2 regions of the Nonomuraea sp. NBC_00507 genome follow, and region 2 is predicted to be linked to the other one. Evidence: riboswitches for the same ligand, from Rfam matches in the RefSeq annotation. Region 2 holds a riboswitch; the other holds the start of a gene.
The links. A riboswitch is a leader RNA that binds a small molecule or an ion and turns the genes downstream of it on or off. The one in region 2 is predicted to bind glycine.

Region 1: linked by a shared signal. The riboswitch ahead of gcvP (aminomethyl-transferring glycine dehydrogenase) and the one ahead of gcvT (glycine cleavage system aminomethyltransferase GcvT) in region 2 are both predicted to bind glycine.

Annotation. Positions count from the first base shown of each region.
Region 1 covers NZ_CP107853.1:8,197,495-8,215,967, forward strand. The annotation lists gene gcvP (aminomethyl-transferring glycine dehydrogenase) at 1-2,723, opposite strand, end outside; glycine riboswitch at 2,780-2,894, opposite strand; glycine riboswitch at 2,895-2,994, opposite strand; gene OHA25_RS39600 (MerR family transcriptional regulator) at 3,043-3,663, opposite strand; gene OHA25_RS39605 (bifunctional nuclease family protein) at 3,811-4,281, opposite strand; gene ftsR (transcriptional regulator FtsR) at 4,402-5,055, opposite strand; gene OHA25_RS39615 (FHA domain-containing protein) at 5,114-5,626, opposite strand; gene OHA25_RS39620 (mannose-1-phosphate guanyltransferase) at 5,896-8,400, opposite strand; gene OHA25_RS39625 (CDP-alcohol phosphatidyltransferase family protein) at 8,405-8,986, opposite strand; gene OHA25_RS39630 (GNAT family N-acetyltransferase) at 9,055-9,861, opposite strand; gene OHA25_RS39635 (phosphoribosylanthranilate isomerase) at 9,858-10,481, opposite strand; gene OHA25_RS39640 (response regulator transcription factor) at 10,611-11,285, opposite strand; gene OHA25_RS39645 (sensor histidine kinase) at 11,282-12,895, opposite strand; gene OHA25_RS39650 (class I SAM-dependent methyltransferase) at 13,024-13,614, shown strand; gene OHA25_RS39655 (hemerythrin domain-containing protein) at 13,693-14,247, opposite strand; gene OHA25_RS39660 (enoyl-CoA hydratase/isomerase family protein) at 14,291-15,079, opposite strand; gene OHA25_RS39665 (alpha/beta hydrolase) at 15,076-15,993, opposite strand; gene OHA25_RS39670 (gamma-glutamyl-gamma-aminobutyrate hydrolase family protein) at 16,003-16,689, opposite strand; gene OHA25_RS39675 (hypothetical protein) at 16,809-17,138, opposite strand; gene OHA25_RS39680 (globin domain-containing protein) at 17,568-18,473, shown strand, end outside.
Region 2 covers NZ_CP107853.1:11,654,544-11,665,224, reverse strand. The annotation lists gene OHA25_RS55480 (hypothetical protein) at 517-684, shown strand; gene OHA25_RS55475 (hypothetical protein) at 788-1,387, shown strand; gene OHA25_RS55470 (L-serine ammonia-lyase) at 1,412-2,788, opposite strand; gene gcvH (glycine cleavage system protein GcvH) at 2,846-3,235, opposite strand; gene gcvT (glycine cleavage system aminomethyltransferase GcvT) at 3,232-4,317, opposite strand; glycine riboswitch at 4,352-4,447, opposite strand; glycine riboswitch at 4,448-4,545, opposite strand; gene OHA25_RS55455 (hypothetical protein) at 4,639-5,472, shown strand; gene OHA25_RS55450 (gamma-glutamyl-gamma-aminobutyrate hydrolase family protein) at 5,469-6,161, opposite strand; gene OHA25_RS55445 (3-oxoacyl-ACP reductase) at 6,171-6,935, opposite strand; gene OHA25_RS55440 (aldehyde dehydrogenase family protein) at 6,941-8,281, opposite strand; gene OHA25_RS55435 (glutamine synthetase family protein) at 8,284-9,645, opposite strand; gene OHA25_RS55430 (FadR/GntR family transcriptional regulator) at 9,769-10,473, shown strand; gene OHA25_RS55425 (hypothetical protein) at 10,514-10,681, shown strand, end outside.

The DNA.
Region 1 (18,473 bases), 3.5 Mb from region 2:
AGCGACGGCACCGGGTAGGCGGCCTCGGTCCGCGAGTAAGGGTGCGCCCACTCGTCGGCGACGACGGACTCGGCCGTGTGCGGCGCGTTACGCAGCGGGTTGTCGGTCTTGTCGTAGTCGCCGGACGCCACCTTGGAGATCTCCCCCCGGATGGCGATCATTGCCTCCGCGAACCGGTCGAGCTCGTCAAGGTCCTCGCTCTCGGTCGGCTCGATCATCAGCGTCCCGGCCACCGGGAACGACATCGTGGGCGCGTGGAAGCCGTAGTCGATGAGCCGCTTGGCCACGTCGTCCACGGTGACGCCAGTCTCCTTGGTGATCTGCCGCAGATCGACGATGCACTCGTGGGCGACCAGCCCGCCGCGCCCGGTGTACAGCACCGGGTAGTGGGGGGCCAGGCGCCGGGCGAGGTAGTTGGCCGACAGGATGGCCTGCTCGGTCGCCGCGGTCAGGCCGTCCGAGCCCATCATCCTGATGTACGCCCACGAGATCGGCAGGATCCCCGCCGACCCGTACGGGGCCGCCGAGACGGGCCCGACGGGCGTGTCGTTGTGCAGCGGGTGGCCGGGCAGGTAGCGCGCCAGGTGGGCGCGCACCGCCACCGGGCCGACACCCGGGCCGCCGCCGCCGTGCGGGATGCAGAACGTCTTGTGCAGGTTGAGATGGGACACATCGGCCCCGAACTCGCCCGGCTTGGCCAGCCCGACCAGCGCGTTGAGGTTGGCGCCGTCGACGTAGACCTGCCCGCCGGCGCCGTGCACCTTGGCGCACACCTCGGTGATGCTCTCCTCGTACACGCCGTGCGTCGACGGGTACGTCACCATGATCGCGGCCAGCGCGTCCCGGTGCTTGTCGATCTTGGCGTCGAGGTCGGCCAGGTCGATGTTGCCGTCGGCGTCGCAGGCCACGACCACCACGCGCATCCCCGCCATGACGGCGCTGGCGGCGTTGGTGCCGTGCGCGGAGGACGGGATGAGGCAGACGTCGCGCCCGCTCTCGCCGTTCGCGCGGTGGTAGGCGCGGATGGCCAGCAGCCCGGCGAACTCGCCCTGCGAGCCGGCGTTCGGCTGGATCGACACCGCGTCGTAGCCGGTGATCTCGGCCAGCCAGCGCTCCAGCGTGCCGATCAGCTCCGTGTAGCCCGCGGCCTGGGCCTCCGGCGCGAACGGGTGGATCGCGGCGAACTCGGGCCAGGTGATCGGCTCCATCTCGGTGCTTGCGTTCAGCTTCATCGTGCAGGAGCCGAGCGGGATCATCGAGCGGTCCAGCGCGATGTCCTTGTCCTGCAGCTTGCGCAGGTAACGCAGCATCGCCGTCTCGGAGTGGTGACCGTGGAAGACCGGGTGGGTCAGGTACGCCGACTCGCGCAGCAGCGCGGCGGGCAACGCGTCGGCGTCCAAGGCCACCTCGGAGGCGTCCACGCCGAACGCCGCCCATACCTTGGTCACGTCGGCGGCGCCGGTCTTCTCGTCGCAGGCGATCGAGACGTGGTCGGCGTCGGCCTGCCAGAGGTTGACGCCCCGCTCGGCGGCCGCGGCGACGACCTCGGCGGCCCGGCCGGGGACGCGCACCAGGACGGTGTCGAAGAACTCGCGGTGCACGACCTCCAGGCCGGCCTCGCGCAGCCCGTCGGCGAGGACGACCGCGTGCCGGTGGACCCGGTGGGCGATGCGGCGCAGCCCGTCGGGGCCGTGGTAGACGGCGTACATGCCGGCGATGACGGCGAGCAGGACCTGCGCGGTGCAGATGTTGCTGGTGGCCTTCTCGCGGCGGATGTGCTGCTCGCGGGTCTGCAGGGCCAGCCGGTAGGCGGGGTCGCCGTCGGCGTCGACGGACACGCCGACCAGGCGGCCGGGCATCTGCCGCTGCAGCCCCTCGCGTACCGACATGTAGGCGGCGTGCGGCCCGCCGAACCCGAACGGCACCCCGAAACGCTGCGAGGAGCCGATGGCGATGTCGGCGCCGAGCTCGCCCGGCGCGGCCACGAGCGTGAGGGCCAGCAGGTCGGCGGCGGCCACGACGAGCGCGCCCGCCTCGTGCGCGGCGGCGGCCACGGCGCGGAAGTCGCGCAGCCGCCCGGAGGCTCCCGGGTACTGGACGAGCACGCCGAAGCACTCGGGCAGCTCGCCGTCGAGCGGGTGCTCCACGAGCGTGATGCCGAGCGGCTCGGCGCGGGTGGCCAGCACCCGCTTGGTCTGCGGCAGCGCGTCGGCGTCGACCACGAACACGTTGCTCTTGGACTTGCCGGCGCGCCGGGCCAGCGTCATGGCCTCGGCGGCGGCGGTGGCCTCGTCGAGGAGGGAGGCCCCGGCGACGGGCAGGCCGGTGAGGTCGGAGACGACCGTCTGGAAGTTCAGCAGCGCCTCGAGGCGGCCCTGTGAGATCTCCGGCTGGTAGGGGGTGTACGCGGTGTACCAGCCCGGGTTCTCCAGCAGGTTGCGGCGGATCACCGCGGGCGTGATCGTGTCGTGGTAGCCCAGGCCGATCATCGAGGTCAGCACCCGGTTGCGGTCGGCGAGGGCGCGGAGCTCGGCGATCGCCTCGGTCTCGCTCGCGGCGGCGGGCAGCTGGAGCCGGTCCTTGGCCCTGATGGCCTCGGGGACGGCCACGGCCACCAGGTCGGACACGGACTCGAAGCCGACGGCCTCGAGCATGCGCTGCTGCTCGGCAGCGGAGGGGCCGATGTGCCGGGATGAGAACGGCGGAGCTGACAGGTCGGTCATGGACAGTGCCTCCCGAGGCTATGGAGACCGGCGCCAGGGCGCGGGCGAGTGCCGGATCTCCCCACTCTGTCAGCGCGGCGTCACCGCGACCTGAGAGCTTCACCCCCGTGAACAGGGGCTTGCACCGTCGGTGAGGCACGCCTGGCGGGCGCGCCTGCTTTCCAGAGTTGCCTCGCCCGAGCGGTACGGGGTGCCTGAGAGATTCCGGGGAGGGTTGCTCCTTCGGCGCCCCGGGACCCGTGGGCCCCAGAGACTCTCCCGCACGGGGTCGTCAGCCTTGCTGTCCTACATTACAGCCCCTATGCGTTACAAGGGGATTTCACCCGATGCGTCGGGCGCGGCGGCGGCGGGCGAGTTCGTCAGCGGGGTGGTCGGCCGGGACGGTGTCCTCGACCGCCGCTCTTTCCCCCGGCAGCTCCGCGAGGGATCCCTCGACCTCGCGCCAGACCCGGCCGAGCGCGATGCCGAACACGCCCTGGCCGCCCTGGAGCAGGTCGATCACCTCGTCGGCGGAGGTGCACTCGTAGACGCTGACGCCGTCGCTCATGAGCGTGATCTGGGCGAGGTCGGCGACCCCGCGATCGCGCAGATGCTGCACGGCCGTGCGGATCTGCTGCAGCGACACCCCGGTGTCGAGGAGCCGCTTGACGACTTTGAGCACCAGGATGTCGCGGAAGCTGTAGAGCCGTTGGGAGCCCGAGCCTTGCGCGGCCCTGATCGTGGGCTCTACCAGGCCCGTGCGCGCCCAGTAGTCGAGCTGCCTGTAGGTGATGCCGGCCGCCGCGCAGGCCGTGGGCCCGCGGTATCCGATGTCGCCCGGCAACGCCGCCGGCTGCTCGTCGAAGAGCAGTCCCTGCTCCCCGGCACGCTGCCGCGCGTCCTCACGCCGTACCGGATCTTCCTGGCCGGCCGTCTTTCCCTCGCCGCTGCTGACCGCCACGCGGACCTCCGGCTTTCTCTCATCCCGTGGCCTGATCTGGGGGTTCATGAAGGGCGGCCACGGGTTTCACTTGCACCGTAGGACCGTGACCATGCTCAGTCAACGATCCGGCTCGGCGCGTCGTGAAGCGTAAATGCACCGAAATACCTACCCCGCCCTGCCGAAGTCTTCGGGAGTGATTGTGTCAAGGAACTCCCTGAACTTCTCCACCTCGTCCTCTTGGTCGTCGGGGATGACCACGCCGGCCTCCTGGACCACCTCCTCGCTGGCGAAGATGCGGGCTCCGGTGCGCAACGCGAGCGCGATCGAGTCCGACGGCCGCGCGCTCACCTCCACGCCGTTGGAGAACACCAGATCGGCGAAGAAGATGCCATCACGCAGCGCGACAATGTTGACCGCCCGCAGGCCGACGCCCAGGGCGCTCAGGACGTCACGGAAAAGGTCATGGGTGAGCGGCCGCGGCGGTGGCTCCTCCGCTTGGGCCAGGGCGATCGCCGTCGCCTCGGTCATGCCAATCCATATCGGAAGGAACCGCTCCCCGTGTGCCTCCTTGAGCAAGACGATCGGCTGGTTTGTGGGCATTTCAACTCTTACGCCCACGACCTCCATCTGCAACACGGGCTGCTCCGTATTCCTGACCGGTCACCCGGCACAGCTCTTCGCTCGACTGGCTACTTCAATTCAACGTAACACCCGGCGGGCCTGGAATGTGCCGTCGGCTCCCTGCTCGCCTCGCTCTCAACGGCCCAGCACCGACCGTACGCCCGTGCGTACCAGAGATGCGTGCAGATCGAGCAAGAGGGCCGAAAGCTCCCTGGCGATCTCCTCCGCCTCGCCGGCGGCCCCGGGGGCGCGCCGTTTCAGCACGGGCGCGACGGTCTGCTCGACCAGACCGCACTCGCGCTCGGCCGCAGCCTTGACCGCGCGCAAATGCCGGGCGTGCAGGCCGAAGCGGGCCAGGGCGCCGACGGTGCGCGCGACCTTCAGCGCCTCCTCGTCGTAGCGCCTGGCCACCGGGGCGAGCAGGCCGTAGTCCTCCAGCTCGGTGAGCGTCTCCTCGTCGATCTCCGCGGCCTCGAGCAGCTCGGCACGGCTGAGCTTGACCTCGTGCTTGTCCTGCACCGCGCGGGGGCGGCCGAAGCTCTCGGCCATCCTGTCCTTGATCACCCGCAGCGGCAGGTAGTGGTCGCGCTGCTCGGTGAGGATGAAACGCAGCTGCTCGACGTGCAGATGCGTGAACTTGCGGTAGCCGGAGGGGCTGCGCTCGGGCTCGATCAGCCCTTCGCCCTCCAAGAACCTGATCTTGGAGATGGTGACATCGGGGAACTCGCCCTGCAGGAGCGCGAGCACCTCCCCGATGCTCATGTGCGAGCGTGCCGCCTGGGGGCTCATGCGACCTTCGGCCTCATGAGCCCAGGGGCCGTGTCCATGCGTCGCTCGCTTGACTCGCTCATGCCCCGGCGTTGCCCCGCATCAGGAAGACCAGGCGGAACTTGCCGATCTGCACCTCGTCGCCGGAGTGCAGCGGCACCTCCTCGATCCGCTCCCTGTTGACGTAGGTGCCGTTGAGGCTGCCGACGTCGCGGACGGAGAACTGGCCACCACGATGCCGGTAGAACTCGACATGGCGGCGGGAGACCGTGATGTCGTCGAGGAAGATGTCGCTCTCCGGGTGGCGCCCGGTCGTGGTCAGCTCCTTGTCGAGCCGGAAACGACTCCCCTGATTGGGGCCCCTGGTCACCGTGAGCAACGCCGTGCCGGGCGGCAGCTGCTCGACGAGCGCCCGCTCGGCCAGGAGCATGTCACCTGTCTCAGCCTCGTATGCCTCGATTCCCGCGACGGAGATCGTCGACGTGGTGTCCCCGGAGACCTCGGGTCTGGTCAGCGGTGACCCACAACGGGAACAGAAACGGGCATCCTCGGGGTTGGCGTGCCCGCACTGCGTGCAGTAGACGCTCGGCATCGATCGGCTCGGCCTCCTACCGCGAAGACGCGGCGACGGTGCTCGGGGCGCGCCTCGCTTCGCTTTCTCACGTTTGCGAATGCCGCAACATACGCTGATCAGCGGTAAAGGTCAACTCGGGGCGCTGGACTGTGGTGTGGACGCAGACAAAGTTACCGCCGCTTCCGCCCCGTGGTCCATGCCGCCGCGCGTTTCAACATTACGATCTTGCGGCGCCGTCCGCGCGCTTCGCGGGCGAACTTTTTCAGATCACACTCGGTGACCGGCCCCTAGGTGGCGGCCTGCTCCACGATGCGCGCCCAGTGTTCGAGCAGCGCCTGGGCGCCGTCCATGTCGGGCGCCTCGGCCCACAGATCGGTGAGGGGCTCGGTGGCGGCGGGCAGGATCAGCACCCAGCTCCCGTCGTCGTGGGTCACGCGCACCCCGTCGGTGGTGTCGATGCGGTGCCCCTCGGCCTCGGCCTCGGCCGCCTCGATGACCGAGCGCATGACGGCGCCCTTGGCCGCCCAGGGCGTGGGCACGGCCCGCTTGAGCAGCTTGACCTCGGGGATCCTGGCGTCGATCTGGCTGAGCGACAGGCGAGTGCGGGCGACCAGCCCCAGCAGGCGCATGAACGCGGCCAGCCCGTCGATGGCCGGGCTGAACTCGGGCACGACGAAGCCGCCGCGCCCGTCCGCCGCGAAGATCATGTCGGCTCCGGCGGCGGCCGAGGTGAGGGCGTCCAGCGCGGTGGAGGTCCACTGCACCTGCACGCCGTGGAAGCGGCAGACCTGCTCGGCGACCCTGGTCGTGGTGACCGGAAGCGCCACCTGGCCGCCCCGGCGCTCGGCGGCGACGAGGTCGAGCACGACGAGCAGCGCCCGTTCGTCGTTGATGAGCTGGCCCATCTCGTCCACCAGGGCGATGCGCTCGCCGACCGGGTCGAACCGCACGCCGAAGGCCGCACGCGAGGAGCTGACCAATTCGGACAGGCGCTGCAGGTCGCGGCGGCGCTCGGCCAGCGTCTCGGTGGGCGAGAGGTCGTCGAGGCGGGCGTTCACGGTCAGCACCTCCACCCCGAGCCGGCCGAGTAACGCCGGCAGCACCAGCGACGAGGTGCCGCCGGCGCAGTCGACGACGACCTTCATGTCCCTGATGCCCTCCATGCCGACGTGGCGCAGCAGCTCACGCGTGTAGTCCTCGACCGCCCTGGCCGGGTAGGTGAGCTCGGCGATCTCGCCGGGGAAGGCGCGGCGGAACTCCTGCCGGGAGAAGACCCGCTCCAGCTTGCGCTGGGCGGCCGGCGGCAGGTCGGCGCCGCGGCCGTCCATGAGGACGATGTCGACGCTCTGCGGATCGCCTGGCGTGGTACGCAGCGATATGCCGCCCGCGGCCGACTCGCGGCCGGTGTGGAAGCGGGCCACCGGCAGCGGGGCCGCCTCCAGGTCGAGCACGTTGATGGCGCTGGCGGTGAGCGCGGCGTTGACGGCCCGCTTAAGCGCCCTGGCGGCCAGTGAGCAGTCGCGGGAGGTGACGACGTGCTCGCCCTTGTTCAGGGTGGTGGCGTACGCGCTGGCCAGGCGCACGCACAGCTCGGCGGTGATCTCGACGTTGACCAGGCCGCTGACGCCCCGGGGCCCGAACAGGTTGCGCTGGCCGCGCGACTCCCAGATGACGCTCGTGTTGACGACCGCGCCCGCCTCGATGGTCTTGAACGGGTAGACCCTGACGCCGCTGGAGACGTACGCCTCGGCCTCGATGACGCACTCGTCGCCGACGACGGCGTTCTCCTCGATGCGGGCCCCGGCCATCACATCCGTGCTCTTGCCGATCACGCAGCCGCGCAGGTGGGCCCCCGGGCCGAGGTAGACGTTGTCGTGGACGATCGCGCGGTGCAGGAACGCGCCCTCGCGCACGACTACGTTGTTGCCGAGCACGGTGAACTCGCGTAGCTCGGCGCCCGCCTCGACCTTGGCGTACTCGCCGATGAGCAGCGGGCCTTTGAGCACGGCGTCGGGGTCGACCGAGGCCGACTCGGCGACCCAGACGCCGGGCGAGAGCTCGAAGCCGCCGATGTCCAGGGCGACCTTGCCGGACAGGGCGTCGGCCTGCGCCTTGAGGTAGCTCTCGTGGGTGCCGACGTCCTCCCAGTAGCCGTCGGCCACGTACCCGTAGAGGGCGGCGCCGCGCTCGAGCAGGGCGGGGAAGACGTCGGATGACCAGTCGACGGGCTCGTCGGCCGCCACGGCCTCGAGGACCTCTGGCTCCATGACGTAGACGCCGGTGTTGACGGTGTCGGAGAAGACCTGCCCCCAGGTGGGTTTCTCGAGGAAGCGCTGCACGCGGCCTTGTTCGTCGACGATGATGATCCCGAACTCGAGCGGGTTCGGTACGCGTTTCAGGCCGATTGTCACAAGCGCCGCATTTTCCCGATGAAATCGGATCATTTCCGTTAAATCGATATCCGTCAGGGCATCGCCGGAGATCACCAGGAATCGATCGTCGCGAAGGCGGTCGGCGGCGTTCTTGACGCTGCCCGCGGTGCCGAGGGGCAGGTCCTCGGTGGCGTACTGGAGGCTCATGCCGAGTTCGTCGCCGTCGCCGAAATAGTTGCGCACCAACGCCGCGAGGAACTGCACCGTCACCACCGTCTCGGTGACGCCGTGCCGCTTGAGCAGGCGCAGCACGTGCTCCATGATCGGGCGGTTGACCACGGGGAGCAAGGGTTTGGGCTGGTTGGCGGTCATCGGACGCAGCCGAGTGCCCTCCCCGCCCGCCATGACGACCGCCTTCACCCGATCACTCCTTTTTGGCCGACGTTACGAGCTGCCGCACCTGTACCGCATACAGCACCCCTGCCCACCAGTAGAGGCCTGTTCCCCAGAGTGCGAACGCCCATCCGGCAATTCGGGCTATATCGGCATACCACCCAGTGTGGGATGCAAGGAAGAGGAGAGGGAAGGCATACATGAGGTTGAACATGGCGGCCTTGCCCAGGAAATGCACCTGAAGTGCCCTATAGCCGTATTTGCGGAGTACGGGGAAGCAACTCGCGACGAAGAGTTCCCGCGCCACGATCACCGCGACCAGCCACCAGGGGATGACGTCGCGCAGCAGCAGCGCCAGGATCGTGGCGCCCACATACAGCTTGTCGGCGGCCGGGTCGATGATCCGGCCGAGCTTGCTGGTCTGGTTGAACGCGCGAGCGATCTTCCCGTCGAGCCAGTCGGTGAACCCGGCCACCGCGAGGACCCCGATGGCCCACCCGTCCGCCTTGGGCCCGAGAACCAGCCAGAGGAACACGGGCACGCCGAGGAGGCGCAGAAAGCTCAGCAGGTTGGGAACCGTCCAGATCCGGTCCTCGGCGGAAGTTTCGCTCACGAGGCAGACCCTACTGCCTGGAACTCCACCACAGCGGCCCCGCCTGCGGCGGACTGCCCGGGGACCGGTCAGGTGCGCAGGAACGCGTGGACGCGGCCCAGCTCCTCGAAGCCGAGCCGGGCGTAGAACTCCTTCGGCCAGCCGGACGCGCCGGCCACCAGGAAGATCAGCTCGGCCCCAGCAGCCTCCGCCAGGAGCGCGATGATCAGGGCACGCGCGTATCCCCGGCCCCGGTGCTCCTCGCCGGTGAAGACGTCCTCGATCTGGGCCACGCCGCCGTGCGCGTAGAGGTCCGCCCTGGCGGCGATCCGGCCGTCCGGGGCGCGCAGGCCGCGGAAGGCCACCGCGTCGGCGCCGCGCAGCCGGGTCTCCACGCGGCGGGCGAGATCGTCGATCACGTGCTCCGGGGCCTGGGGCAGACTGCGGCGCCAGTCGCGGCGCAGCACCGGCACCAGCTCCTCCAGATCGAGGTGCACGGCGGCGGGCGGGTCGGCCGGGATCGCGCCGCGGAAGGCCATGACCACGTTGGTCTCGTGGTCGTAGCCGGCGGCGGCGAACGCGTCCGCCAGCGCCGTGCCCAGGCGGTCGTCGTCGACCGACACCAGCCGGTGGGCACGCTTGGCGAGGACCTCGTCGGCCGCCCGCAACAGTGCGCCGGAGGCCGGGCCGGGACCGTCACCGGCGCCGACGATCAGCTTGTTGTCGTCGTAGGAGCCCGGGTAGCGCTCGTCGAGCACCGCGAAGCCGCCGGGCACCGGGAGCGTCCGCGGCGCCCTGCGGCGGGCGAAGGCGCGCATGAAGCCGACCGCGCGGGCCAGGTCGGCCGCCGCGCCCTGTCGCGCCAGAGCGGCGGCGCGCGCGAGCTCCTCCGTCACGCCGATCGGCTTGCCGGGCGGGCGCCCCGCACCGCCTGCAGGAACGCCGTGATGAGGGCCGGGTCCTTCACGCCGGGCGAGGACTCCACGCCGCTGGACACGTCGACCCCCCACGGCTCGGCGGCGGCGATCGCCTCCGTCACGTTGGCCGGGGCGAGGCCGCCGGCCAGCAGCCACCTCCCCGACGGGCGGCCGCGGATCGCGGCCCAGTCCCACGGCAGACCGGAGCCCGCATGGGGGGCGTCGACGAGGAGCAGGTCCTCGTCGTAGGCGCCGCACCGCAGGTCGGCCTCGGCGTCCACCGCCCTGATCAGAACGGCTCCGAGGTCCTTGAGCGCGGTGAAGTCGCCGTGCGGGTGCCTGCCGTGCAGCTGGACGGCCCGCACGCCGGAGGTCAGCGCCGCCGCCCGCACCGCGCCGGGGTCCTCGCCGCGGAACACGCCGACGGTCAACACGTGCGCGGGAACCAGCGCGGCCAGCTCGGCGGCACGCTCGGGCGCGATCTGCCGGGGGCTGCGGGTCATGACGAACCCGACGGCGTCGGCGCCGGCCTCGACCGCGGCGGCCACGTGCTCGGGCTCGGTCAACCCGCAGATCTTGACGTACACATCCTGGGGCACACCTGAAACCTTAGCGGCGGCGCGCGGTTGCCGGTGACCGCGCCCGGATCAGCGCCGTGGCGTCAGCCTGCGGGATGATCGCCGATCCGCCGGACGGCGGACACCTGGACCTCCGGGGCCGGGGAGGCGTCAGCCGGGGCCGCGGCGTACCGGGCGGAAGGAGGCGTCCACGAGGCCGGTGCGGTGAGCCACGACCGCGGCCTGGATGCGGTTGCGCAGTCCCAGTTTCTCCATCGCGGCGGCGATGTGGGTCTTGACCGTGGTGACGCCGACGTGCAGCTCCTCGGCGATCTCCGCGTTGGACAGGCCGGTGCCGACCAGGGCCAGCACCTCCACCTCGCGTTCGGTCAGCCCCGGGGGCGGCGGCGCGGTGGCCTGCTCCTCGGCCGCCAGGAACCCTTCGACGACCCTGCGCAGCACCGACGGCGCGAGCAGCTGCTCGCCGGCCGCCGCCCGGCGCACGGCCTCCACCATGCGCTCCGGCTCGTCGTCCTTGACCAGGAAGCCGACGGCCCCGGCCCGCAGGGCGGCGTAGACGTTGGCGTCCTCGGCGAACGTGGTCAGCACCACGATCCTGCTCGCCGGGCGGGCGGCCAGCACCCGCCTGATCGCCTCCAGGCCGTCGACCCTGGGCATGCGCAGGTCCATGAGGATCACGTCGGGCACGTGGCGGTGGGCCAGGCGGACCGCCTCGGCGCCGTCCTCGGCCTCGCCCACGACCTCCATGCCGCCCGCGGCCTGCAGCAGCATGCGCACGCCCGCGCGGACGAGCGCCTGGTCGTCGGCCACCAGCACGCGGATCACACGGCGCTCCCCGAGGGCAGGCGCGCAGGCAGGCTGGCGGCCAGCAGCCAGCCGCCCTCGCCGTCGGGGCCGGCGGTGAGGGTGCCGCCGAGCGCGCGCACGCGCTCGCGCATGCCGGCCAGCCCGCGGCCGGAGGACGGCAGGCGTTCGATGCTGGTGGGCGGCCGGCCGTTGCGGATCTCCACCGACAGCGCCTCACCGGCGGGGACCACGCTGACGCGGACCCGGGTGCCGGGGCCTGCGTGTTTGAGCACGTTGGTGAGTCCTTCCTGGACGATGCGGGCGGCGGAGGTGCGGGCGATGAGCGGCGCCTGGTCGGTGGCCGGGTCGAGGTCCAGGTCTACCACGAGCCCGGCGGCGGCCATGCGCTCGGCCGACTCGCGCACCACGTCGGCGGGGTTGGCCAGCAGGTGGGGCTCGTTGTCCGGCCGGGTCCCCTCGCGCAGCAGGTCGAGCAGATCCCGCAGGTCCTGCAGCACTTGATGGCCGGTCTCGCGGATGTCGTTGAGCGCGTCGGCGACGGGGCCGTCGGGCGCGGTGTAGCGGGCGGCGCCGGCCCGCAGCACCATGGCGCCGACGTGGTGGGCCACGATGTCGTGCACGTCGCGGGCGATGCGCTCGCGTTCGGCCAGCTGGTCGGCCCGCACCTGCGCGAGCGCCGCCCGGGCGGCCTCCTCGGCGCGCAGCCGGTCGGCGGCCACGGCGGACTGCCGCACGCCGAGGTAGCGGCCGATCGCGATGGGCGTGGCGACCAGCGTCATGAGCACGCCGACGCGGAACGGGGTGATGTCGGTGTCGTCGCCGACCACGGCGATCGCGGTCAGCAGGCAGCCGGCGAAGTACGCCGCCACCGTCCACGGCCAGGAGGCCACGCGCATGGCGAACACACCGACAGCGATGAGGGTGAGGATCACGCACGTGTTGACCGCGTCGTTCAGGTAGGTGTCGGCGGACAGCAGCAGCACGCCCTGCAGGAGGAAGACCAGCCCGGGAAAGCGCCGGGCGATGCCCAGTGCCAGGCCGCCCACCACGGCCAGCAGCCCGACGACCCAGACGGGCTGCGTGCCCGAATGCCAGGAGGTCCAGGTGCTGAGCACGGTGATCGCCACCCCGGCGGCCGCCAGCAGCGCGTCCGGGGTGACGTCGCGCTCCTCCAGGCGCCCGGCCGAGCTGCGCAGGTAGGCGCCCAGCACGGCGGGGAAGACCGGCAGCAGCACCGCGTACATCCACGCGTTGGCGGTGAGCGCGATGCCGGGGTCGGCGATGTTGACCGCGGTCGCGCCGATCGTGGCGGCAACGGCCACCGCCGTGGCCCGCCGGCCGGACCGGAACCCGGCCACACCGAGCGCGACGCACACGAGGATCTGCGCGGTGTTCGAGGTGAGCGATCCCAGCTGGTCGGTGACGACGAGCAGGACGGCCAGGTAGAGGGTGACCGGCACCGGCCACCGCCGGACCAGCCCCATGGGCAGGCCCGCCAGGAGCGCCATCGGAATGTTCAGCTCCGCGGGCAGAGAGTTCGTCTCGCCCGCATGGGCCGTGGTCAACAGGGCCAGAGCCACACCCGAAACGGCCAGCAGGACATCCAGCGGCACACCGCGCCAACGCATGCGCACACGGTATCCGGCCGCGATGAAGGGCCAATCCTCCCGGCGGAGGACCCCTCCTCCTCCTTGTGGCCGCAGGGACCGTCCTCAGGGGGGAGCGATTGGTCAGATCTTGGCCCTAGTTTTGTCCTATGTCTAACGGCACTGCTCTCTTTCTCGGTCAGTTCCTCCGCTCCCCTGCCATGATCGGCGCGCTGGCGCCGAGTTCCCGGCAGCTGGCCGCCGCGGTGTGCACGCCGATCCCCGAGCGTGGCGAGCCGACCGTGGTGGAGCTGGGCCCCGGCACGGGGTCGTTCACCGCGGAGATCCAGCAGCGGCTCTCCGGGCGCGGCCACCATCTGGCCGTGGAGGTCAACGAGCCGCTGGCGCGGTTGCTCACCGAGCGTTTCCCCACCGTGGACGTGGCGCACGCGGATGCGGCGCACCTGAGCGAGCTCCTGCGGGAACGGGGATTGCGACAGGCGGACGTGGTGGTGAGCGGGCTGCCGTGGGCGGCTTTCCCGGAAGGCTTGCAGAGGGATCTGCTGGGCGCCGTGACGGCGTCGATGTGCCAGGGAGCGGCCTTCACGACGTTCTCCTACATTCACGCCATCCCGCTCAACTCGGCGCGGCGTTTCCGGGAGCTGCTGGCCGAGCGTTTCGAAGAGGTCGTACGGGGACGCACGGTGTGGCGCAACGCTCCCCCGGCCTTCGTCTTCCACGCGCGCCGTCCCAGGCCCTGACGGAAAAAGGGGCACCCGCGGCGGAGGAGCTCCTGCTCAACTACCTCACTGCCCCGGGTGCTCGGCCCTGCTCGCGCTTCAGCCCGGCTTGCCCATAGCCTTGTGGATCACGTCCCGGGCCCGATCCATGATGGCAACGGGCGGGCCTACGAGCAGGTTCTGCGCCGCCGTCTCGACCCCCGGGTGCGGGTGCGTGGGCGCCATGGCCTCCGCTGCCTTCACCCCGACGGCCATCGCCTGACGCTCCTTGTCGCCGGTGGCCTGCTTGAACTTGGGAAACTCTTCGTGTTCCTCATGCTCGGCGTGCGCGACGACGGCTTTGCGCAACGTGGCGAGGTTGGTGGCGAACTGAGGATGGTCGACGCCGTCCTGCTCCATCTGCGTGAGCATGTCCTTGGCGGCGTTCTCCTCGGCCAGCCGTTCATCGACCACCTCCTGGCCGTGGTCGAGTTTGCGGCGCGCGTACGGGTGGACGATCTCCTCCTCCGCTGTCTCGTGGACGGCCAGCAGCCGCACCAGGCTTCGGAAGGCCTCTTCTTTGTCCTCCGGGGCGGCGTTCTCGACCTCGTCGAACAGGCCTTTGATCTCCTCGTGCTGGCGTAGCAGCAGGTCGATCACATCGTTGTCCTTCATGAGCTTGCGCCTACCCGAGGCCTGGGGAAGCACACGCCAGCCCTCAGCCGAAGGACGGGGGCCGTTTCTCCCGCAGGGCGCGCACTCCCTCGGCCACGTCGGGGCCGGTGAAGCCGAGGAACTCCATCGCCAGCGAGGCGTCGAAGGTCGGCCCGGCCAGCCGGAGCCAGTTGTTGAGCGAGTATTTGGTCAGCCTGATCGCCTCCTGGGAGCCGGCGGCGAGCCGGACGGCGATCTCCATGGCCTTGTCGTGCACCTGGTCGTCGTCCACGCACAGGCTGACGAGCCCCATCCGCTCGGCCTGCTCACCGGTCACCGGCTCGCACAGCAGCAGGTGGTATTTGGCCTTGGCCAGGCCGCACAGCAGCGGCCAGACGATCGCGGCGTGGTCGCCCGCCGCGACGCCGAGCCTGGTGTGCCCGTCGATGATGCGCGCGGTGCGGCCGGCGACGGAGATGTCGGCCAGCAGCGCGACCGCGAGCCCGGCACCCACGGCGGGACCCTGGATGGCGGAGACGACCGGCTTGGCGCAGTTGAGCACGTTGTAGACGATGTCGCGGGCCTCGGCGAACACGCGCAGCCTGGTGGCGTGGTCGCGGGTCATCTCCTCGATCATGGACAGGTCGCCGCCGGCGGAGAACGCCCGGCCCTCTCCCCTGACCACGATCGCCCGCACGCTCTCGTCGCGGCCGGCGTCGCGCCAGATCTCGGCCAGCTCGCGATGCGCGGTCATGTCGACGGCGTTGAGCCTGCCCGGCTCGCTGATCGTGATCCGCAGCACGCCGCCGGCCGGGGTGTCGATCGCGAGCTTGGTGTAGGCGTCGTAGGTCACCACGATTCCCTGAGCCGTCGCGCCACGTAATCACGGGCCTCGGCCGCCTGGTCGAACAGGCCGGGCAGGGCGAAGAAGCCGTGCAGCGCGCCGTCATACCTGCGGCTCTCGGCCGGCACGCCGGCCTGGGCCAGCCGCCGGGCGTAGGCCTCGCCCTCGTCGCGCAGCACGTCGTATTCGGCCGTCACCACGGTCGCGGGAGGCAGCCCCGCGACGTCGGGCAGCCGCAGCGGGGACAACCGCGGGTCCGCGCGATCCACCCCGTCGGCGTATTGCCGCGCGAACCATGCCATCTCCGCGGCCGGCAGGACGTAGCCCTTCGCGCATTCGGCGTAGCTGGGCGTGTCCATCGCGGCGTCCAGCACAGGGCAGACGAGGGCCTGGTGCGCCAGCCGCAGCCCGGCGTCGCGGGCCTGCCAGGCCGCGACCGCCGCGACATTGCCGCCCGCGCTCTCGCCGACCACCGCCACGCTGCCATTGCTCTGGTAGAAGGCGGGCCGGGCGAAGATGTCGCGCACGACGGTGAACGCGTCGTCGGCGGCGGCGGGGAACGGATGCTCCGGCGCCAGCCGGTAGTCGGCCGACACCACCACCGCCCCGCTGTGGACGGCCAGGAAGCGCCCGAACGCGTCGGACCGCCTGATGCTGCCGAAGACCCAGCCGCCCCCGTGGAAGTAGACCACCACGGGCAGCGGCCCGTCGCCCGGGTCGGCGCGGTAGATCCGGATGGGCACGCCCTCGGCCACCTCGTCGCGGACGAAGGGCAGCTTGGTGAGCGGGCCGCGGTGGAGCGCGACGCCGTCGGGCTGTGCGCGCCTCTCGTGGATCTCGGCCAGTGTGATCGCGTCGAAGTCGGTGTCCTCGTCCGGCCCGAGGGAGGCGAGGTAGTCCCGCGCCTGGGGGTGCAGCGGCATGATCGCAGCCTAGCGGGCCGCCTCCATGAACGCATCGAAGAGCCGGTTGTCCGCGCCCCGCTCCGGGTGCCACTGCACACCTACGCCGAACCTGTGGCCCTGCAGCTCGATGCCCTCGACGATCTGGTCATCGGCCCAGGCCACGGCCAGCAGGCCGCTGCCGAGCCGCCGGACGGACTGGTGGTGCGGCGCGACGACCTCGACGTGGTCGCCGATCGCCTTGCCGAGTTTGCTGGAGACGCTGACCTGGATCGCGTGCGTGGCGCCCGGCTCGCCGTGCCGGTCGTGGTCGAGCATCTCGGGCAGCCACGGGATCAGCGTGCCGCCCTGCGCGACGTTGAGCACGTGCATGCCCCTGGCGATGGCCAGGATGGGGACGTCGGCGCGCACGGCCGCCCTGGCCAGGGCCAGCTCGAAGCGGTCGCGGTGCACCTGCGGCTCGGGGACGTGCTCGTCCTGCTCGCCGTTGTAGGCGGCGGCCGCCATCTCGACGCCGCCGGCCAGCAGCACGCCGTCGAGCCCGCGTACGTAGTCCTCGATGGCGTGGGGGCCGAGCGGCGGCAGCACCACGGGCGCACCCCCTGCCCGAGCGACCGCCTTGGCGTAGGAGGGCGGGGAGATCACGGCCTCCCGCACCCAGTCGCCCCAGCGGGCGGCTTCGAAGTAGGCGGTGATTCCGATCAGCGGTCGGGCCATGCGATCTCCCGGAGCAGGGTGGAGTTCGTGCCGCCGCCAGCCCGTCTGCGGTGACGGCCACTTGTCCCAATCATGGCGCACAGCCTTTCCGATATGTCACCCATCCCAAAGATCCCCGGCTACCACTTGCCTCCCCCGCCACCGGATTCGTGCCTTTTCATCCGAAGGCGGAAGGATGTCTCGCTGATCAGCTGGGTGAGGATCGAGGCGGTCTCCGGGTGGGTGTCGAGCAGCTCGTCCAGGCGGGCCCGCCACGCCCCTGCCTCGGCGTAGAACGCGTCGTCCTCCGCCTGCAGGCGCAGCCGGGTCTCGCACAGCTGCAGCTGATACATCAGCCCGAGGTAGTGCCCGACCGTGTCGCTGAGCCACCAGTAGGCGTCCGTGTTGGCGGCGAAGACGAAGATCCGAGCGCCTTCCCAGGCCACCCGTCTGGGGTGGAGGACTGCCATGGCCGGATCGTACGCCCGCCGGGCGGTTTCCGGAACGTTTCGGGCTCTGTCCGCCGCAGGTGACATACTCCGGCGGCACTGGGAACGCGTGCCGCCGGCGACGCAGCAGGAGGAGGAGCTGACCGCGGCCGCGCCGATCCAGGCCAACGGGCAGCCGAACCGAACACCAAACTGCGAACACGACTTTTATTCACATTAATCGTCCGAAACGATATTAACGCCCTGTGCGCAGAATCACGAGACCACTACGCAAAGTTCTGCTTCGCACCGTATTGGGGGGAAACGGTTGTGGCGTGTCGTGGGCGGTGTAAGACTCATTTTCGAGCGCGCCGGATGTGCCGGGGCCGCCGCACGCTCACGACCCGGAGCCGTCAGGGAGGTGGAACGACAAGACCGGAATATATTTCCGGGCGAAAAGTGGGGCTCTTTATGTCGCTGAATCCGCGCCTGGTGAAGGAGAGTTTCTCCGTCGTCGAGCCGCAGGCCGAGCGCGCCACGGCCTATTTCTATGGCCGCTTGTTCGCGGAGAACCCGCACCTACGCGCCATGTTCCCGCCCGCCATGGACGTCCAGCGCGACCGCCTGTTCAGCGCGCTGACCCGGATCGTGTGGAGCCTGGACAGCCCGGACAGCCTGGCCGCGTTCCTGGGCCAGCTGGGCAGGGACCACCGCAAGTACGGCGTGATCGCCGAGCACTACACGGCGGTCGGCAACGCCCTGCTCGCCACGATCCGCCGCTTCGCCGCCGACATCTGGGATCATGAGATCGAGGCCGCCTGGGTGGCGGCCTACACGGCCGCGGCCAATCTGATGATCGAATCCGCCGACGACGATTCAGGCGTCTCCCCCGCGTGGTGGCTGGCCGAGGTGATCGACCATGAGCTGCGCCATCGCGACATCGCGGTCATCACGCTGCGGCCCACGCAGCGGCTGCCGTACCAGGCGGGCCAGTACGTCAACGTGCAGACCGCGCGCTGGCCGCGCGTGTGGCGGACGTTCTCCATCGCCAACGCGCCGCGCACGGACAACACGATCAGGCTGCACGTGCGCTCGATCCCCGGCGGCTGGGTGTCCACGACGCTCATCAGGCACACCCGCATCGGCGACACGCTCATGGTGGGCCCGCCGATGGGCACGATGACGTTGCGCGAGCAGAGCATGCGCGACGTGTTGTGCGTGGCGGGCGGCACCGGGCTGGCGCCGCTGAAGGCGATCATCGAGTCGATCATCGCCTCCGGCCGCCGCCCCAACATCCACCTGCTGTACGGCGCCCGCACCGCCGAGGAGCTCTACGACCTGCCCGACCTGATCGCGATGGAGTCGTCGTTCCCCTGG
Region 2 (10,681 bases):
GGATCTCGTATGCCGCAGGGATGTGGGCGTCTGGCAGCGCAATGCAGTCCCAGCGATTCGGCCAGCTTGGCTTCCAGCTTTTCGCGTGAGCCGGCGGAGATGACGACCGTACCTTCGGGATCGGGCTCGCCGCGCTCGATGCGCGCAATACCCTCCCGGATAACCCGTTGGTCCTCCTCATCTTGGAGCCGCTGCAGCTTCTCCTTGAGTGCGGCGTAATCTGACGCCTAAACCAGTACGGCCTCCGGACGGCCATGAACGCGTGAAGGTTTCATGCTGAATCGTGGCGGCTGGCTCGCCATGAACTTGTCGCCTCAAGAATCGCTTGACGGTTTCGGGCGGGGCACGCTGGAGCGTTTGCGCTGGATGAAGATGGAGTATGTGCTTCGCGACGCGGACGGGAAGGTCGTTCGTACGGTTCACTGGTTCAGGAATGCTAGACGACATGTGGGGCCTCACGCCTGACGCCTTCCGCTTTTCGAGGTCACTGACGGCACGCCCTCCTCTAGGTGGGTGGTGAGCTACGTTCCGCCCGGTCCGCTCACCCCGGACGTCGGATCATCGTTGATCGCCTTCCGGGAGTGGGCGATGGACCACCTCTACTACGAGCGACTTGTCGATGGAGACGAGCAGGCTGTCGCCGCTTTCAGGTGGGAGAAGGCGCTTATTGACCACGAGGCATAGAGCCCGGTCCAGCGGATGGTCGGAACTCCTGCGGGCGTGCGCGATGTTGATGTGTCCGCATTGGCCGAACGCGCTGATGGCGAATGCGTCGGGTGGCCATGATGTGGGGGAGTTGTCCGGTTCTGGCCTGGCAGTCATCTTCGTGAAATGTGCGATCTCGGACATAGTGCTCACGGTTTCCACTCTCCAGGGCGGGCGGCTTCGTCGAGAGCATCAAGTCGGCCATGCCGAGCGAGTACTGGAGATAACGGTTGAGGAGGCGTTGGAGGCGGCGAAGGCATCGAAGAACACCACGGTGCGTAAGTTGATCACAGACAACCGCTTCAAGAAGAAGGACGAGGTCTGCATGGACGGGTCCACAGCAGAGGAGCGATTCCGGACGGACAGCCGCCACCTGGCGGAGATAGGTCGCCGGCTGAGCGAGCAACTGCAGCCCGTGACGGTTCGCCTTCCTGCGGAGTTGATCGGCAGAGCTCGCGCAGCGTGGCTTCGGGATGAGGTCGAAGAGCTGCAGGCCGAGGATTTCGAGAAGTGGCTCATGAGGTCGCTGGCGGGTGAGTTCGCCTTGATAGGGCTGGCTGCCGCTGAGCTCGCAGAGTCCGAGGGCGGCGAGGTGGTCGTCCGGCTCGATCCCCGCCGGATCGCCCACGCACTGTTCGCCGCGGACCTATGGGAGGACCGCCCCTGGGGGGTTGGTGCCTGACGCTTTGTACTGTGGTCGGTCAGGTCAGCACTCGATGACGTTGACGGCTAGGCCGCCTCGCGACGTCTCCTTGTACTTGTCCAGCATGTCCCGGCCGGTGTCCCTCATCGTCTTGATGGCCTTGTCCAGGGCCACAAAGTGCTTCCCGTCGCCGCGCAAGGCGATTCTCGCCGCCGTGATCGCCTTGTTGGAGGCGACCGCGTTGCGTTCGATGCACGGGATCTGGACCAGGCCGCCGATCGGGTCGCAGGTCAGGCCCAGGTTGTGTTCGATGCCGATCTCGGCGGCGTTCTCCACCTGCTCCGGCGTGCCGCCCATGACCTCCGTGAGGGCGGCGGAGGCCATCGAGCAGGCCGAGCCGACCTCGCCCTGACAGCCCACCTCGGCCCCGGAGATCGAGGCGTTCTCCTTGAAGAGGACGCCGATGGCGGCGGCGGTGAGGAGGAAGCGGACTACGCCGTCGTCGTCGGCGTGGGGGACGAAGCGGGTGTAGTACGTCAGGACGGCCGGGATGATGCCGGCGGCGCCGTTGGTGGGGGCGGTGACGATGCGGCCGCCGGCGGCGTTCTCCTCGTTGACCGCCAGGGCGAAGAGCGTCACCCAGTCCATGGCCTGGAGCGGGTCCTTCTCGGGGGGCTCGGTCTGCAGGCGGCGGTAGAGCTGGTTGGCGCGGCGCTTGACCTTGAGACCGCCGGGCAGGACGCCTTCCTTGGAGATGCCGCGGCGGACGCAGTCCGACATGACGTTCCACAGGTTGAGGATTCCGGCGCGGATCTCTTCCTCGGTGCGGCCGAAGGCCTTCTCGTTCTCCAGCATCAGGGCGGAGATCGACAGGCCCGTGTTCGAGCAGTGTTTGAGGAGCTCTTCCCCGGTGGTGAAGGGGTAGGGAAGCACGGTGTCGTCGGGCTTGATGCGGTCGGCGCCGGTGGCGTTCTCGTCCACGACGAAGCCGCCGCCGACCGAGAAGTAGACCTTTTCCCGCAGCGTGTCGCCGTCCGCGGTGTAGGCGGTGAAGCGCATGCCGTTCGGGTGCTCGGGGAGGGAGATCTTGCGTTCGAAGATCAGGTCCTCGCCGACGACGAAGGGGATTTCGTGGGTGCCGTAGAGGTTGACGGTGCCGGAGGCGCGCATCGCGGTCAGGCGGTCGTCGATGGTGTCCACGTCCACGAGTTCGGGCTTCTCGCCCGACAGGCCCAGCAGGACGGCCTTGTCGCTGCCGTGGCCCTTGCCGGTGAGGCCGAGTGAGCCGTACAGGATGGCCTGGACGCGCGCCACGCGCGGCAGCAGGCCGTCCTCGTCCAGGCCGCGGGCGAACTTGTGCGCGGCCGCCATCGGGCCGCCCGTGTGCGAGCTCGACGGGCCGATACCGATCTTGAACAGGTCGAAGACGCTGATCGCCATTGATGGGCGCCTTTCATGCAAGGCCGGGGCCCGCTGAACGGGCCCCGGCGAAATGGGTCAGGACTCGCCTGAGGTGAGCGCCTTGTACTCCTCGGCGGACAGCAGGTCCTCCGCGTCGCCTTCCATGCGGACGCGGAACATCCAGCCCTCGCCGTACGGGTCGCTGTTGACGACCGACGGGTCGTCCACGACGGCCTGGTTGATCTCGACGATCTCGCCGGCGACGGGCGTGTAGATCTCGCTCACGGACTTGGTCGACTCCACCTCGCCGACGGAGTCGCCGCCCTCTACGGTCGAACCGACCTCGGGGAGCTGCACGTAGACCACGTCACCGAGGGCGTCGGCGGCGAAAGCCGTGATGCCGACGGTCACGGTCAGCCCGTCATCGAGCCCGGCCACCCACTCGTGCTCCTTGGTGTAGCTCAGCTCGTCAGGGATGTTGCTCACTTCTTCCTCCTGTAAAAGGGCAGCTCTACCAGGTCCATAGGTTCTTGACTGCCCCGGATGTCCACGGCCAGGCCTTCTTCGATGCCGGTGTCCACGTAAGCCATAGCAATGGGCTTGCCCAGAGTCTGGGAAGGCGCACCGCTGGTGACCTCGCCGACGACGGCGCCGTCTTTGGTCACCGGGTAACCGTGGCGCGGCACCCGGCGTCCCCGCGCGACCAGGCCGACGAGGCGGCGCCGCGGCGGGTCGTCCTTGACCGCCTCGAGCGCCGTCCTGCCGACGAAGTCGCCGGGCTTGTCGAATTTCACCACTCTGCCGAGCCCCGCGTCGAACGGGGTGAGCTCGGCGCTGAGCTCGTTGCCGTACAGCGGCATGCCCGCCTCGAGGCGGAGCGTGTCGCGGCTGGACAGGCCCGCGGGCTTGAGCCCGTACGGCTCGCCGGCCGCCATGAGGGCGTGCCACAGCGGCGCGGCATCCTCGTTCGCGACGAAGAGCTCGAAGCCGTCCTCGCCGGTGTAACCGGTGCGGGCGATCAGCGCCTGCCGGCCGTCCACCACGCCGGGCAGGCCCGCGTAGTACTTGAGGCCGCCGAGGTCGGCGTCGGTGAGCGTGGCGAGGATCTCCTGCGCCCGCGGGCCCTGGACGGCGATGAGCGCGTACTGGTCGGAGCGGTCGTCCACGACGGCGTTGTACGCCTTCGTACGCTCTTTCAGCTCATTTCCGACTTTTTCGTAGTTTGAGGCGTTTGCCACCACCATGAACTCTTCGTCCCCGAGCCGGTAGACGATGAGGTCGTCGAGCACCCCGCCACGCTCGTTCACGATCATGGTGTATCTGGCCCGCCCGGGCTCCAGCGCTGACAGATGCCCGACCAGCGCATAGTCCAGGGCCTGGCCGGCCTGCGGGCCCGTCAGGAAGATCTCGCCCATGTGCGACAGGTCGAACAGCCCCGCCGCCTGCCGGACGGCGTTGTGCTCCGCGGACTCGCTGCCGTACCGGAGGGGCATGAGCCACCCCGCGAAGTCGGTCAGCGTGGCGCCGAGGCTCTCGTGAACGTCTCGTAGCGGTGTCGGTCGGGACATTTATCGCACCTCAGGACAGGATCGGATGCCAGCATCCTCCCCCTCTGTCATCGATGCCTGAGAGCTTCGCCCGGGTTTTGCCGGACTTTCACCTTCGGCGAGGCCCACAGGCCTGCTTTCCAGAGGACACCTCGTCCGTGCGGTCCTTTGCCTTGAGAGGTTCGCGGGGAGGGCTTGCTCCTTCAGGGACCCTGACCGGCTGTCAGGGTGCTCTCCCGCACGGTTTCGTGGGTGATGTCCCGTAAGCCTAGTGCCGTTACGGGGGTCTTGTCGCGTTCGGGCGCCCGTGAACCGCTCGGGCGGTGATGACGTTGAAGGGGCATGAACCGGCGAATGGCGGCCATCGGACTCGCGGCGGCCCTGACCATCACGTCCTGCGGCGCCGAGAGCGCCGCGTCCCCGGCGCCGCCCCCTCGGTACGAGGCCAGCCTGACGGTGCTCGAAGGCCACGGGCACGGGCCTCAGCTGTGTTGGGCGGTGGCCGAGTCCTTCCCGCCGCAGTGCGGTGGCCCCGACGTGGTCGGCTGGGACTGGAGCAAGGTCGGGCACGAGTCGCAGGGCGGCGTGAAATGGGGTTCGTACCGGGTCGTCGGCACTTGGGACGGCGCCCGGCTGACCCTCACGGAGCCGCCCGGCTCGCCCGTGTATGAGGAGCCTCCGACGACCGACTTCACCACTCCGTGCCCCGCGCCCGAGGGCGGCTGGCGGCCCGTCGATCCCGCCAAGGCCACGGAGGCGACCCTGGAGAAGGCGATGAAGCGGGCGGGGACGGCCAAGGAGTTCGCGGGCGCCTGGATCGAACCCATCGGGCCGACGCCTGACCCGTCGGAGGAACTCGACGCCTACGCGCGGGGGCAGGTGCTCAATCTCAGGTTCACCGGCGACCTGGCCGGGCGCGAGGCGTGGATCCGCGAGGTCTGGGGCGGCGCGTTGTGCGTCAGCGGCGCGGAGCGTACCGAGGCCGAGTTGCACGCGATCCAGCGGGAGGTCGAGAAGGAGCTGGGCGACGCCCTCATCTCCTCCGCGCCCAGCGTCACTCGCAACCGGGTCGAGGTGGAGACCTGGCTCGCCTCCGACGACCTGCGCCGCACGTTCGACCAGAAGTACGGCGCGGGCGTCGTCGTCCTCGACAGCGTGCTCAAGCCCGTCGGTTAGCGGCAGGCGGCCACGAAGGTTTCGAAGATCGCGCAGTCCTCGGCCGCCTCCGGGTGCCACTGCACGGCCATCGTGAACGACTCCGTGTCCATCTCGACCGCCTCGATCGTGCCGTCCTCGGCGGTGGCGGACACCGTGAGGCCCGGGGCGAGGCGGTCGATGGCCTGGTGGTGGTAGTGCGGGACCGTCACCGGCTCCGTGCCCAGCGCCTTGGCCAGGCGTGTGCCCGGCACGGGGACGACGGGCAGCGGGCCGAAGCGGCCGGGCGCGGGGGAGTGCCCGTCGTGCCCGACCACGTCGGGGAGGTGCTGGTGCAGGGTGCCGCCGAGGGCGACGTTGAGCACTTGGAGGCCGCGGCAGATCCCCAGGTACGGCAGGCCGGCCTCGAGAGCGGCATTCAGCACCGCAAACTCGGCCTCATCCCGAAATTTGCGAACATAGCCGACCTTTTCCCCCGGCTCCTGGCTGTAGCGGGCCGGGTCGATGTCGCCCCCGCCCGCCAGGATGAGCCCGTCGAGCCGCCCCACGACAGGCGCGGGATCGCCGGCCGGCGGCAGCACGACCGGCTGCCCGCCGGCGCGGACGACCTGCTCCACGTACATGTACGGCAGCAGCGCGACGGTCATGTCCGCCCACACCGTGAACTTCGCCGGCTCGACGTAACAGGTGATCCCGATGACCGGACGCACGATTTCCTCCTAGAGCGGCGTCACGTAGGCGCCGGAGATGCCGCCGTCCACCAGGAACTCGCTGGCCGTGATGAACGACGCGTCGTCGCTGGCCAGGAACGCCACCGCCGCCGCGATCTCCGTCGCCTCGGCGAAGCGCCCCACGGGTACGTGCACCAGCCGCCGCTGCGCCCGCTCCGGGTCCTTGGCGAACAACTCCCGTAGCAACGGTGTGTTGACCGGGCCGGGGCACAGGGCGTTCACCCTGATGCCCTCCCTGGCGAACTGCACGCCCAGCTCCCGCGACATCGCCAGCACGCCGCCCTTGGAGGCGGTGTAGGAGATCTGTGACGTCGCCGACCCCATGACGGCCACGAACGACGCCGTGTTGATGATCGAGCCCTTGCCCTGCCGCCGCATGTACGGGAGGACGTGCTTACAGCACAGGTAGACGCTGGTCAGGTTGACCTCCTGGACGCGGCGCCAGGCGTCGATGCCGGTCTCCAGGATCGAGTCGTCGTCGGGCGGCGAGATGCCGGCGTTGTTGAAGGCGATGTCGACGCTGCCGTAGGTGTCGTACGCCGTCTGGAACATCCTGACGACGTCGTCCTCGCTGGTCACGTCGGCCTTGATGAAGAGGCCGCCGACCTCGTTGGCGGCCTTGCCGCCCGCCTCCTCGTCGACGTCCACGCAGACGACCTTGGCGCCCTCCTCGGCGAACCTGCGGGCCGTGGCGAGCCCGATGCCGCTGCCCGCGCCGGTGATGACCGCCACCCGATCCTGCAACCGCTGCACTTGTTTCACTCCCAGGAGATGAAGACGTTCTTGGTCTCGGTGAACGCCGCCAGGGCGTCCGGGCCGAGTTCCCTGCCGAGTCCGGACTGCTTGAAGCCGCCGAAGGGGGTCCAGTAGCGGACCGAGGAGTTGGAGTTCACCGAGAGCGCGCCCGACTCGACCGCCCTGGCCACCCGGAGCGCCCGCCCGACGTCCCGGGTCCAGATGGAGCCGCTCAGTCCGTACGGAGTGTCGTTGGCGATCCTGACGGCGTCGGCCTCGTCCTTGAACGGCGCCACCGACACCACGGGCCCGAAGATCTCCTCGTTGAACGTCCGGTCGGTGACGTCGGGGGTCAGCACGGTCGCCGGGAACCAGAAGCCCTTGCCCTGCGGGCACGTTCCCTGGAGGTAGGGGTCCTGGACGAAGCCGCGGACGCGTTCCAGGTGCTCGGCGCTGATGAGTGGGCCCATCTCGGTGCTCTCGTCGAGCGGGTCGCCGACCTTGACGGCCTGAACGGCGGGCGCGAGCAGGGCCATGAAGTCGTCGTACACGTCGGCCTGGACGAGCAGCCGGGAACGGGCGCAGCAGTCCTGCCCCGCGTTGTCGAAGACAGCGTAAGGAGCCGCCTTCGCGGCCTTCTCGAGGTCCGCGTCCGCGAAGATGATATTCGCGGATTTGCCGCCCAGTTCCAGCGTCACCCGCTTCACCTGCGCGGCCGCTTTGGCGGCGATCTCCTTGCCCACCTCGGTGGAGCCGGTGAACACGATCTTGGCCACGTCCGGGTGCTCGACCAGCCGGGCCCCCGCGACCTCCCCTGCCCCAGGCAGAACCTGGAGCACCCCCTCGGGGAGGCCCGCCGCCAAGGCCAGCTCCGCCAGCCTCAGCGCCGACAGCGGAGTCCATTCCGCCGGCTTGACGATCACGGTGTTACCGGCCGCCAGCGCGGGGGCCACGCCCCACGACATGATCAGCATGGGGAAGTTCCACGGCACGATGACGCCCACGACGCCCAGGGGCTCCTGGAACGTGATGTCCACACCGCCCGGCACCGGGATCTGCTTGCCGTGGTTGCGTTCGGGGGCGGCGGCGTAGAAGTGCAGGACGTCGCGTACGGCGCCGGCTTCCCAGCGGGCGCTCCCGATCGGGTGCCCGGCGTTGGCCAGCTCCAGCCCCGCCAGCTCCTCGCCGTGCTCGCCCACCAGGTCGGCGAAGCGCCGCAGCAGCCGCGCCCGGTCGCCGGGGGCCACGTCGCGCCAGGCCGGGTACGCCTTCCTGGCACGCTCCACCGCCCGGTCGACCTCGGCCGCGTCGGCCAATTCGACCTCGGCGAGCACGTCCTCGGTCGCCGGATTAACGATCTTCATGCTCACATCCGTTCGAACCCACGGAACATCTCCCAATCCGTCACCGCCGCGTCGAACGCGGCCAGCTCCACCCGCGCGTTGTTCGCGTAGTGCTCGACCACGTCCTCGCCGAACGCCACCCGGGCCAGCTTCGACCCCTCGAACAGGGCCAGCGCGTCGCGCAGCGTGTGCGGCACGGTCTCGGCCCCCGAGGCGTAGGCGTTGCCCTCGAAGGGGTCCTCCAGCGGCAGCTCGTTGTCGATCCCGTAGAGCCCGGCCGCGATCAGCGCGGACACCGCCAGGTACGGGTTGACGTCGCCGCCCGGCACCCGGTTCTCCACGCGCAGCGACTGGCCGTGGCCGACGAGGCGCAGCGCGCAGGTGCGGTTGTCGACGCCCCATTTGACGGCGGTTGGGGCGAAGCTGCCGGGCACGTAGCGCTTGTAGGAGTTGATGTTGGGGGCGTACAGGAGGGTGAGCTCGCGTAGGCAGGCCTGCTGGCCGGCGATGAAGCGGGCGCCGAGCGGCGACAGCCCGAACGGCCCTTCGCCCGCCATCACCGGGTCGCCGTCCACGGTGCGCAGCGAGATGTGGATGTGGCAGGAGTTGCCCTCGCGCTGGTTCGGCTTGGCCATGAAGGTGATCGACTTGCCCTCCTGGGCGGCGATCTCCTTGGCGCCGTTCTTGTAGATGGCGTGGTTGTCGCAGGTCTTGAGCGCCTCGTCGTAGCGGAAGGCGATCTCGTGCTGGCCCAGGTTGCATTCGCCCTTGGCGGACTCGACGTACAGGCCGGCGCCTTCCATGCCCCGCCTGATGCGGCGCAGGAGCGGCTCGATGCGGGCGGTGCCGAGGAGGGAGTAGTCGACGTTGTAGAGGTTCGCGGGCGACATGTCGCGATAGGCGCGCTTCCAGGCGTCCTCGTAGCTGTCCTCGTAGACGACGAACTCCAGCTCGGTGCCCACATACGCGGCCAGGCCGCGCTCGGCCAGGCGGGTCAGCTGCTTGCGCAGGATCTGGCGGGGCGAGGCGGTCACGTCGCCGCCGTCCTCCCACGCCAGGTCCGCCATCAGCATCGCGGTCCCCTCCTGCCACGGCACCCGGCGCAGCGTGGCCAGGTCGGGCTTCATCACGAAGTCGCCGTATCCGCGCTCCCAGGACGACATCGCGTAGCCCGAGACGGTGTTCATGTCCACGTCCACCGCGAGGAGGTAGTTGCAGCCCTCGGAGCCGTGGTGCAGCACCTCTTCGAGAAAGTAGCGCGCCGACAACCTCTTGCCCTGCAACCGGCCCTGCATGTCGGCGATCGCCAGCAGAACGGTGTCGATCCGCCCGGCCGCCACCTCGTCACGCAGCTCGTCGGCGGTCAGGAACCCTTCGCTGCTCACGTGACGTCGCTCCCATCTGGCATGGCGCGCTTTCCGGTGATTGGGCTAGTCTCAGACCATTGATGTGCATGCCGGGATCGCTTGTCAAGACCTGAGGCCACGTTGGACGAGTCGGCGCGTTTGATGACGGTGTTGCGCCCGGTCAGGGCGGGCAACGCCTTCGAGGAGACCGTGGAACGGCTGCTCCAGGCCATCAAGCTGGGCGTGGTGGCGCCGGGCGACAAGCTTCCCCCCGAGCGTGAGCTGGCCGTCCAGCTCGGCATCAGCAGGGTGACCCTTCGCGAGGCGATCCGTGCCCTGTCGGACGCGGGCTACCTGGACGTGCGGCGGGGACGGTATGGAGGGGCCTTCGTCACGTACGAGCCGCCCAAACCGGACGCGGGCGACCTGCGGCAGGTCCTGGCGGAGATGGGCATGGACGACCTTTCCGACGCCCTGACGTTCCGGCTGGCCGTCGAGTGCGGGGCGGCCCAGGTCCTGGCCACCTCCGAGCTGACCGGCGAGAAGCGGGCCGTGCTGCTCCGCAGGTTGTCGGAGCTGAACGAGGCCTCGCTGACGGACTACCGCCGTCTCGACACGGCCTTCCACCTGTCCATCGCCGAGTTGACCGGCTCGACCCTGCTGGCCACCACCTGCGCCGACGCGCGGTCGCGGGTGAGCGACCTGCTGAACGCCATCCCGATGCTCCAGGTCAACCTGGACCACGCCGCCCGGCAGCACCAGGCCATCGTGGACGCCATCCTCGCCGGCGACCCCGAGGCGGCGCGTCGGGCGATGACCGAACACCTGGAAGGCACGGCCGCGCTGTTGCGAGGGTTCCTCTCCTGACGCGATACCGGCAAGGGGCTCGTACCATCGTTTACAAGTCATGGGGGATTGGTTTCGCTACAACATCGTCGACACGGGACGGCTGCCGCTGTTCTGTTACTTCGTCACGCTCATCGTGGCGTTCATCGCCACCCGCATCAATGTGCGCCTGATCAGGGCGAAGGTGGGCTGGTTCCGCAACGTGAACGTGGGGGAGATGCACATCCAC